2 regions of the Lentzea kristufekii genome follow, and region 1 is predicted to be linked to the other one. Evidence: riboswitches for the same ligand, from Rfam matches in the RefSeq annotation. Region 1 holds a riboswitch; the other holds the start of a gene.
What was found. Region 1 has a riboswitch for glycine ahead of gcvP (aminomethyl-transferring glycine dehydrogenase). Riboswitches for the same ligand answer to the same signal wherever they lie in the genome.
Positions count from the first base shown of each region.

Region 2: it holds a riboswitch for glycine, as region 1 does, so the genes downstream of both, gcvT (glycine cleavage system aminomethyltransferase GcvT) here and gcvP (aminomethyl-transferring glycine dehydrogenase) in region 1, are expected to answer to the same signal.

Region 1 covers NZ_JAXAVV010000014.1:235,674-240,131, forward strand. Annotated here, with positions in the region: gene gcvP (aminomethyl-transferring glycine dehydrogenase) at 1-2,323, opposite strand, end outside; glycine riboswitch at 2,372-2,478, opposite strand; glycine riboswitch at 2,482-2,577, opposite strand; gene SK571_RS27980 (Clp protease N-terminal domain-containing protein) at 2,634-3,605, opposite strand; gene SK571_RS27985 (MerR family transcriptional regulator) at 3,693-4,259, opposite strand.
Region 2 covers NZ_JAXAVV010000001.1:233,247-237,704, reverse strand. Annotated here, with positions in the region: gene SK571_RS01200 (transcriptional regulator) at 1-441, shown strand, start outside; gene SK571_RS01195 (hypothetical protein) at 639-992, shown strand; gene SK571_RS01190 (DUF3817 domain-containing protein) at 1,007-1,309, shown strand; glycine riboswitch at 1,355-1,445, shown strand; glycine riboswitch at 1,447-1,537, shown strand; gene gcvT (glycine cleavage system aminomethyltransferase GcvT) at 1,637-2,731, shown strand; gene glyA (serine hydroxymethyltransferase) at 2,745-4,010, shown strand; gene SK571_RS01175 (COG4315 family predicted lipoprotein) at 4,175-4,458, opposite strand, start outside.

The DNA.
Region 1 (4,458 bases):
AACCCCACGGGGCGCCCGAGATCGGGCCGACACCGGTGGCCGGTCCCGCGGTCGGCTGCAGCGGGTGGTTCGGCAGGAACGGGGCGAGGTGGGACTTCACACCGATCGGGCCGACGCCGGGGCCACCGCCGCCGTGCGGGATGCAGAACGTCTTGTGCAGGTTCAGGTGCGAGACGTCCGAGCCGAACTTGCCGTAGCGGGCCAGGCCGATCAACGCGTTGAGGTTCGCGCCGTCGACGTACACCTGACCGCCCGCGTCGTGGACCAGGCCGCAGACCTCGCGGACGGTGTCCTCGTACACGCCGTGCGTCGACGGGTAGGTGATCATGATCGCGGCGAGGTCGTCGGCGTGCTCGGCGACCGTGGTGCGCAGATGGCCCATGTCGATGTTGCCCTTGTCGTCGCACTTCACGACGACGACGCGCATACCGGCCATGACGGCGGACGCGGCGTTGGTGCCGTGGGCGGACGACGGGATCAGGCAGACGTCGCGGTCGGCGTTGCCGTTCGCGCGGTGGTAGGCGCGGATCGCGAGCAGGCCCGCGAACTCACCCTGCGAACCGGCGTTGGGCTGCAGCGACACCGCGTCGTAGCCGGTGACCTCGGCGAGCCAGGCCTCCAGGTCCGAGACGATCTTCAGCAGGCCCTTGGCGTCCTCGACCGGCGCGAACGGGTGCAGCGTCGAGAACTCCGGCCACGTGATGGACTCCATCTCCGCGGTGGCGTTCAGCTTCATCGTGCAGGAGCCGAGCGGGATCATGCTGCGGTCCAGGGCGACGTCCTTGTCGGACAACGCGCGCAGGTAGCGCAGCAGCGCGGTCTCGGAGCGGTGCGCGTGGAAGACCGGGTGGGTCAGGTAGTCCGAGGTGCGGCGCAGGTCGGCCGGGATGCCGTCGGCGGTGTCGGCGTCGATGGCGTCCACATCGGACCCCGTGACACCGAAGGCCTCCCACACCGCGACGATGTGCGCACGCGTCGTCTTCTCGTCGCAAGCGATTGCCACGACGTCGTCGTCGACCTTGCGGAGGTTGATGCCGGCCTCGCGCGCCTTCTCGACGACAGCGGCGGCCTGGCCCTCGACGCGCACCTGGACGGTGTCGAAGAACTCGCCGTGCACGACGTCGAGCCCGGCCTCGCACAGGCCCGTGGCGAGCACGGTGGCCAGGCGGTGCACGCGGGTCGCGATCGAACGCAGGCCCTCGGGACCGTGGTAGACGGCGTACATGGACGCGATCACGGCCAGCAGCACCTGCGCGGTGCAGATGTTCGACGTGGCCTTCTCGCGGCGGATGTGCTGCTCGCGCGTCTGCAGGGCCAGGCGGTAGGCCAGCGAGCCGTCGGCGTCGACGGAGACACCGACGAGACGGCCGGGCAGCTGACGCTCCAGACCGGACCGGACGGCCATGTAGCCGGCGTGCGGGCCACCGAAGCCGATCGGCACGCCGAAGCGCTGCGTGGTGCCGATGACGACGTCCGCGCCGATCTCACCCGGCGCGCGCAGCAGCGTCAGCGCCAGCAGGTCGGCGACGACGACGGCCTGGGCGCCGGCGGCGTGGATCTCCTCGATCAACGCGGCCTGGTCGCGCACCACACCGGACGCGCCGGGGTACGACAGCAGCACGCCGAAGAAGTCGCCACCCAGGCCCAGTCCCTCGATGCCCTGCGACAGGTCCGCGACGACGATCTCGATGCCCAGCGGCTCGGCGCGCGTCTCGATGACGGCCAGCGTCTGCGGCAGCGTGTCGGCGTCGATGACGAACTTGTTCGACTTGGACTTGCCGGCGCGGCGCACCAGCGTCATCGCCTCGGCGGCGGCGGTCGACTCGTCCAGCATGGACGCGTTCGCGACCGGCAGGCCCGTCAGGTCGCCGACCATGGTCTGGAAGTTCAGCAGCGCTTCGAGGCGCCCCTGCGAGATCTCCGGCTGGTACGGCGTGTACGCGGTGTACCAGGCGGGCGACTCGAGCACGTTGCGCAGGATCACGCCCGGCGTCACGGTGTCGTAGTAGCCGAGGCCGATCATCTGCGTCATCGGGCGGTTCTGCGAGGCGAGCTCACGGAGCTCGGCCAGCGCCTCGGTCTCGGTGGCCGGGGCGGGCAGGTCCAGCACGAGGTCGCGCTCGTGAATGGACGAAGGCACCGCGTGCTGCGCCAGCTCCTCGAGCGAACCGACGCCGATGACGTCGAGGATGCGCGCGAGTTCGGCGGGGCGCGGACCCACGTGCCGGTCGGCGAACGGGGTGCCGTGCTCGAGAGCGGCGAGCGGAATCCGGAGGGGGTGGGCCCCCTGCTGGGGGTCGGTATTAACAGAGTCCTGCGTCATCAAACGCCTCCGGGGGCTGCGGGCACACGTGTCCTGGTGCCCTCCCCGCTCTGTCCGTACCCCGAGGGGCGCCTGAGAGGTTCACCCACCGGTCAGGATGGGCTTTCACCGTCGGCGGGATCGCCAGAAAACACCTGGTGATCCACTTTCCAGAGGCGTCTCGCTCGGCGGTCCTGGATGCCTGAGAGGTTCCCGGGGAGGGACTTGCTCCTTCGGCGCCGGGCTCGGGGCCCGGTCTCTCCCGCCAGAGTTCAGCGACTACCCGAGAAGAATACCCGCAGGCAGCTCAGGTAGTCCCTAGGGACGCGACCTACATCTCAGTCCGAAGACCGGCGAGCGCCCCGGCGACCGGGTCCGCGGGGTCGTCGCGCAACGCCACGAGCAGATGCGTGGTGCCCACGACGGCGTCGCCGCGACGGGCCGCGACGAGCTTCGCCCGTTCCACCGCACGCTCCACCTTGCCGCCGCTGACGGGCAACGCTGCCAGGTCGATTCCCGCCTCGCGCAACGCCGCCGCCCCGCCCGACTCGAACTCCGGCTTCAGCCTCCTGCCCGCCACCTCCAACTGGCGGTCGACCGACACCACCGCCTCCACCAGATCGCGGGACGACACCTCTCGCCTCGCGGCCACGGCCAGCCGTCCGGCCTCGTTGCGCACGACGGTCAGCACCGGCCCGCCCAGCCCCTGGCCGCGCGCGACCCAGCGCAGCAGCCAGCGCACGTACCCGCCGCCGGAGTCCCCCTCAAGTGCTCCCGCCTTGCGCAGCAACCGCACGGCGGGCGCTTCCTCGATCTCCGCGTAGGGCCGCGTGGCATCGGCCCGCACCGCGGCGGCCACCGCCTCGACGTCGACTCCGCGCAGCACGAACAGGTCGGCGGCACGTCCGGAACCCTGTTCCAGCAACGCGAGCGAGAGGTGGGTCGTGGTCAGCACGCCGTCGCCGGCCCGTGCGACCGCCGCGAGCAGACACTCCTCCAGAGCGCGGCTGACGGGCGGCACGGTCTCGAGGAGGAGGCGGTCGCAGGCGACGTTCATCAACGCCGTGACGTCCGGATGAGCCTCGGGAACGACGCCACCGTCGACGTCCGCCCAGTGCTCGTGCCCCCGCGCCATCGCCTGGGCCCGCAGCGACTTCACGCCGAGCTTGCGGCCGGGTCCGACGGTGTCGATCAGCGAGATCAGCAGGTTCTCGGTGCCGAGGAAGCCGAACTCCAGCCGGACCGCGCGCTGCGCCGCCGCTTCCAGCACCTTCACGACCTGATAGGAGGGGGTGATCGTCATGCCGGAAACGCTAGGGAACAACAAGATCCGGGCGCTTCCGCCGACCGGCCACTCACCAGCGCCAGTCGGCCACGATCATCAGGCCGGTCAGCCGGTGGCGCGCTCGCGACGCCGGCGGGTCAGCTCGTCCTCGGTCATCGGGGCGATCTCGACGCCGTCCGCACGTTCGGCCGGGAACTCGTGGATCGTGCCGGAGATCTCCCGCATCGCACCGCTGACCGCGATGCCGAACACGCCCTGGCCGCCCTGCAGCAGGTCGACGACCTCTTCGGGCGAGGTGCACTCGTAGACGGTGGTGCCGTCGGAGAAGAGCGTGATCTTCGCCAGGTCCTGCACGCCGCGGCGGCGCAGGTGGTCGACCGCGACCCTGATGTTCTGCAAGGAGACACCGGTGTCCAGCAGCCGCTTCACGACCTTGAGCACCAGGATGTCCTTGAAGGAGTACAACCGCTGGCTGCCGGAGCCGTGCGCCATCCTTATCGTCGGCGCGACCAGACCGGTCCTTGCCCAGTAGTCGAGCTGCCGGTACGTGATGCCCGCGATCTGACATGCCGCGGGTCCTCGGTAACCGACGAGCTCGTCCGGCAGCGAGGAGTCCGGGAACAGTTCACCCTGCAGCCCGGATTCGGCCCTCAAGGGCGCTTCCTCGACCACGCCTGCCTCCCCTCGGAACGGCCACGAAACTCATGACCGTCAAGCCGCCGCGTCCACTTCCGCGAAGCAGCGACGTCCACTCGAGTTCGACGGTAAGACCGGTCCGATGGCAGGTCAACGCGACGCGCGGGGAGATGCGACCCTCAACCTGAGGTAGAGAGTCATACCCTCACCCGAACGAGCACGTTCAGGTGACGTT
Region 2 (4,458 bases), on a different contig from region 1:
CGGTCTGATGACGCAGAGATGCAGGAGGTGAACCGGATCAAGAACGCATGGCTCGCGGAGGCTCCCCCCTCGGCGCCAGGCATCCCCGTGCAGCGGGGAGGCAGGAGCGGGTCGCGTGGCTTGGTCAAGGTCGACTCGGCGGATCCGGCCTACGTGGCCGCGATGCGCAAGCGGGCGCCGGAGGCACCCGAGGCACTGCTCGCCGCCGCGGCGAGCTACTGGCAGCTGGTGGGCGACGTCGCCGAGGCCGAGCAGTGGTGGGACGCGGGCATCAGCCCGTTGGACCAGCGCGCGCTCGACTACCGCGCGGCGGGCCTGTCTCCTGCCGACCTCGGTCGGCGCCTGGGACCGATGACGGTTCTCCAGCACCTTCGCCGCGGTTCTGCCGCAGCCTGGTGCGTCGCACGTCTGCAGAGGCAGCGCCGGGACGGCGTGGCGTAGTGGGGAACGGGGCTCCACGATTGGGGCCCCTATGTTCGCGGAACGCGCTCACGGAAATCGTTTCGCGTGTTCTATGGGGGCCAAGCCCCCACGCCCCAGCCGGGGGCGAGCCCCCGGACCCCCACAGGGTGGCCTCCGTGAGGAGGCCTCACCCAAGTAGTGTGGAAGTCGTGCGCGGCCTCCTTACTCCCCAGCGTGTGCTGATCGCGTTCGCCTGTCTGGCGGCGCTGGTCGCCTGTTGCGGGCTCGCGTGGTGGCAGTGGCAGCGCTTCGAGTCCGCCAGCGGCACGTTCCAGAACCTCGGTTACGTGCTCCAGTGGCCGCTCTTCGGCCTCTTCCCCCTCTTCATGGTGTGGCGTTTCCGCCGTTTGTCGCGCCAGAACCGTGACGCGGATCTCGCACCGGAGCCGGTTGCGCCCGCTCCCCGCCCGGTGGCTACCGTTGACGCCGTCAAACCCGCGCCTGTCGAGCACTTCGACGACGAAGAAGACGCGGAGCTCGCGGCCTACAACCGCATGCTCGCGGACCTCAACGCGCGGGACGGTCGTTGAGCGAAGGCGGGCAGATGAAGGGTGCGTTGACCCGGTTCAGGGTCATGGCTTACGTGGTCGGAGTCTTCCTGTTGCTCCTGGTCGTGGCCATGGTGCTCAAGTACGCCGCGGACATGGACGGCGCGATGAAGGTCGTCGGCCCGATCCACGGCTTCCTCTACGCCATCTACCTGGTGATTTCGGTCGACCTGGCGCTGAAGCTGCGCTGGTCGATCAAGGGCACCGCGCTGGTGCTGGTCGCCGGCACGATCCCGTTCCTGTCCTTCTGGGCGGAGCGCAAGGTGGTCGAGAAGACTGCGCAGGGCGTCCCGCTGTGACGTTTGGCCTGCTAGCGTCTGGGGCTGACAACTGAACACGGCCGTCGATGTCGCGCGGAAGAGACCCCTTTCGAAGGGGCGCCGAAGGAGCAATCCCTCCCCGGAATCTCTCAGGCACAGATACCGCACGACGAAGGCAACTCTGGAAAGCAGGCTCATCAGCAGCCTCGCCCACGGTGCAAGTCGCGCTCCGCGCGGCGAAGCTCTCAGGCTCATGACAGAGGGGGAGGCTCGCTCTAGTGAGGAGTCTCCGATGGACCGTGTCATTCTTCTGATGCCTCAGCCGGCCGCGTCCGGCTCTTCGGCGCACCCTGGAGGAGCGTTCTGATGTCCCGCCTCACGCCTCTGAACGCCGAGCACGAGCAGCTCGGCGCGATGTTCACCGACTTCGCGGGCTGGCGGATGCCGCTGCGCTACTCGTCCGAGCTCGCGGAGCACCACGCGGTGCGCACGACCGCGGGCCTGTTCGACCTCACGCACATGGGTGAGATCGTCCTGACCGGACCGCAGGCCGGTGAGGCCCTCGACTACGCGCTGGTCGGCCACATCTCGGCACTGGCCGTCGGCAAGGCGCGCTACACGATGATCACCCAGGCCGACGGCGGCGTGATCGACGACCTGATCGTGTACCGCCTGGGCGACCAGGAGTTCATGGTCGTCGCGAACGCCTCGAACGCTCTGGTCGTCGCCGAGGCCCTGGTCGAGCGTGCCGCCGGGTTCGACACCGTCGTCACGGACGCCTCGACCGACTACGCGCTGATCGCGATCCAGGGCCCGAAGTCGGTCGAGATCCTCTCCGGCCTGACCGAGACCGACCTGTCGACGGTCAAGTACTACGCCTCGTACCCGTCCACCGTGGCCGGTGTCGACGCGCTGCTCGCCCGCACCGGGTACACCGGTGAGGAGGGCTTCGAGCTCTTCGTCGCGCCCGCCGACGCGCCCGCGGTCTGGGCGGCGTTGCTGGCCGCGGGCGAGGCGCACGAGCTCAAGCCGTGCGGTCTCGGCTGCCGCGACACGTTGCGTCTCGAAGCCGGGATGCCCTTGTACGGCAACGAACTCACGACGTCGCTGACGCCCTACAACGCGAACCTGGGCCGCGTGGTGAAGCTCGACAAGCCCGGCGACTTCGTGGGCCGCGAGGCGCTGACCAAGGTCGCCGAGTCCGGGGTGGACTCGGTCCTCGTCGGACTGAAGACGCCCGAGCGCCGCGCCCCGCGCCACGGCTACGCGGTGCTCGACGGCGACGAGGTCGTGGGCGAGGTGACGTCGGGCGCGCTGTCCCCGACCCTCGGCTACTCCGTCGCCATGGCCTACGTGTCGAAGGCCAGTGCCGAGCCCGGCACCTCACTGCTGGTGGACGTCCGCGGCAAGAAGCAGCCGGTCGAGGTCGTCGCACTTCCGTTCTACAAGCGCGCCAAGTAGGGAGATCCTCCAGATGTCCGACCAGTTCAACGCCTCCCTCGCGGAGTACGACCCCGAGGTGGCCGAGGCCGTTGCGGCCGAGCTGGCACGCCAGCAGGGCACGCTCGAGATGATCGCCTCGGAGAACTTCACGCCCGTCTCGGTGCTGCAGGCCCAGGGCTCCGTCCTCACCAACAAGTACGCGGAGGGCTACCCCGGCCGCCGCTACTACGGCGGCTGCGAGCACGTGGACGTCGTCGAGCGTCTCGCCATCGAGCGCATCAAGTCGCTCTTCGGCGCCGGTTTCGCGAACGTCCAGCCGCACTCGGGTGCGCAGGCCAACGCGGCCGCGATGTTCGCTCTGCTCCAGCCCGGCGACACGATCCTGGGCCTGGACCTCGCGCACGGCGGCCACCTGACGCACGGCATGCGCATCAACTTCTCCGGCAAGCTCTACAACGTCGTGCCGTACCACGTCGCGGACTCCGACGGCCGCGTCGACATGGCCGAGGTCGAGCGCCTGGCGCAGGAGCACCGGCCGAAGCTGATCGTCGCCGGCTGGTCCGCCTACCCGCGCCAGCTGGACTTCGCCGAGTTCCGCCGCATCGCGGACTCGGTCGAGGCGTACCTGATGGTCGACATGGCGCACTTCGCCGGCCTCGTGGCCGCCGACCTGCACCCGTCGCCCGTGCCGCACGCGCACGTCACGACGACCACGACCCACAAGACCCTCGGCGGTCCCCGTGGCGGCGTGATCCTGTCGAACGACGCCGACATCGCCAAGAAGATCAACTCGGCGGTGTTCCCCGGCCAGCAGGGCGGCCCGCTGGAGCACGTGATCGCGGCCAAGGCGGTGGCGTTCAAGCACGCCGCCTCGCCGGAGTTCGCGGACCGCCAGCGCCGCACGCTCGAGGGCGCGCGGATCCTGGCCGAGCGCCTGTCGCAGGCGGACGTCGCGGCGGCCGGCGTGAAGGTGCTGACCGGGGGCACGGACGTGCACCTGGTCCTCGTCGACCTGGTCAACTCCGAGCTGGACGGCAAGCAGGCCGAGGACGTGCTGCACCAGATCGGCATCACGGTCAACCGCAACGCCGTGCCGAACGACCCGCGCCCGCCGATGGTGACGTCCGGCCTGCGGATCGGTACGCCGGCGCTCGCGACCCGCGGGTTCGGCGAGGTGGACTTCACCGAGGTCGCCGACGTGATCGCGGAGGCCCTGAAGCCGGGCGCGGCGATCGACGAGCTGCGTGCGCGCGTCGAGGTGCTGGCGGCGAAGCACCCGCTGTACTCCACGCTCTGACGCTGAACCACGAGGGGCGCCACCGGAAGATCCGGTGGCGCCCCTCGCGTTTGTGATCCGAGAGCGAAACGACGGGAACCCCGGCCCCTTCCCCAGGGCCGGGGTTTCACCATGTCAGGGTGATGTGTGTTTCAGGTGGACCGTCCTAATGGGATGCTGTGGGGTTAGGCGGCGGGTGCCGTGACGCCAGGGGGCAGGCATTCCACGTTGCGCTTGCCGTCAGGCTGGATCACGAACCAGGTACCGCCGACGCCCTGACCCTTCCAGGCACCCGGCTTCGGGTCCTGGGAGTAGGCGTACAGCGCCCAGCCGTCGATCGCGACCTGCTTCTTGCCGTCAGCGCGCGTGATCAGCGAGACCAGCTTCGAGTCGATGCCCTCGACCTGCGGGATCGTGTCCGCGAGGAGCGGAGGCCACGTCACTGCACACTGGTTGTTGCAGTTGGACT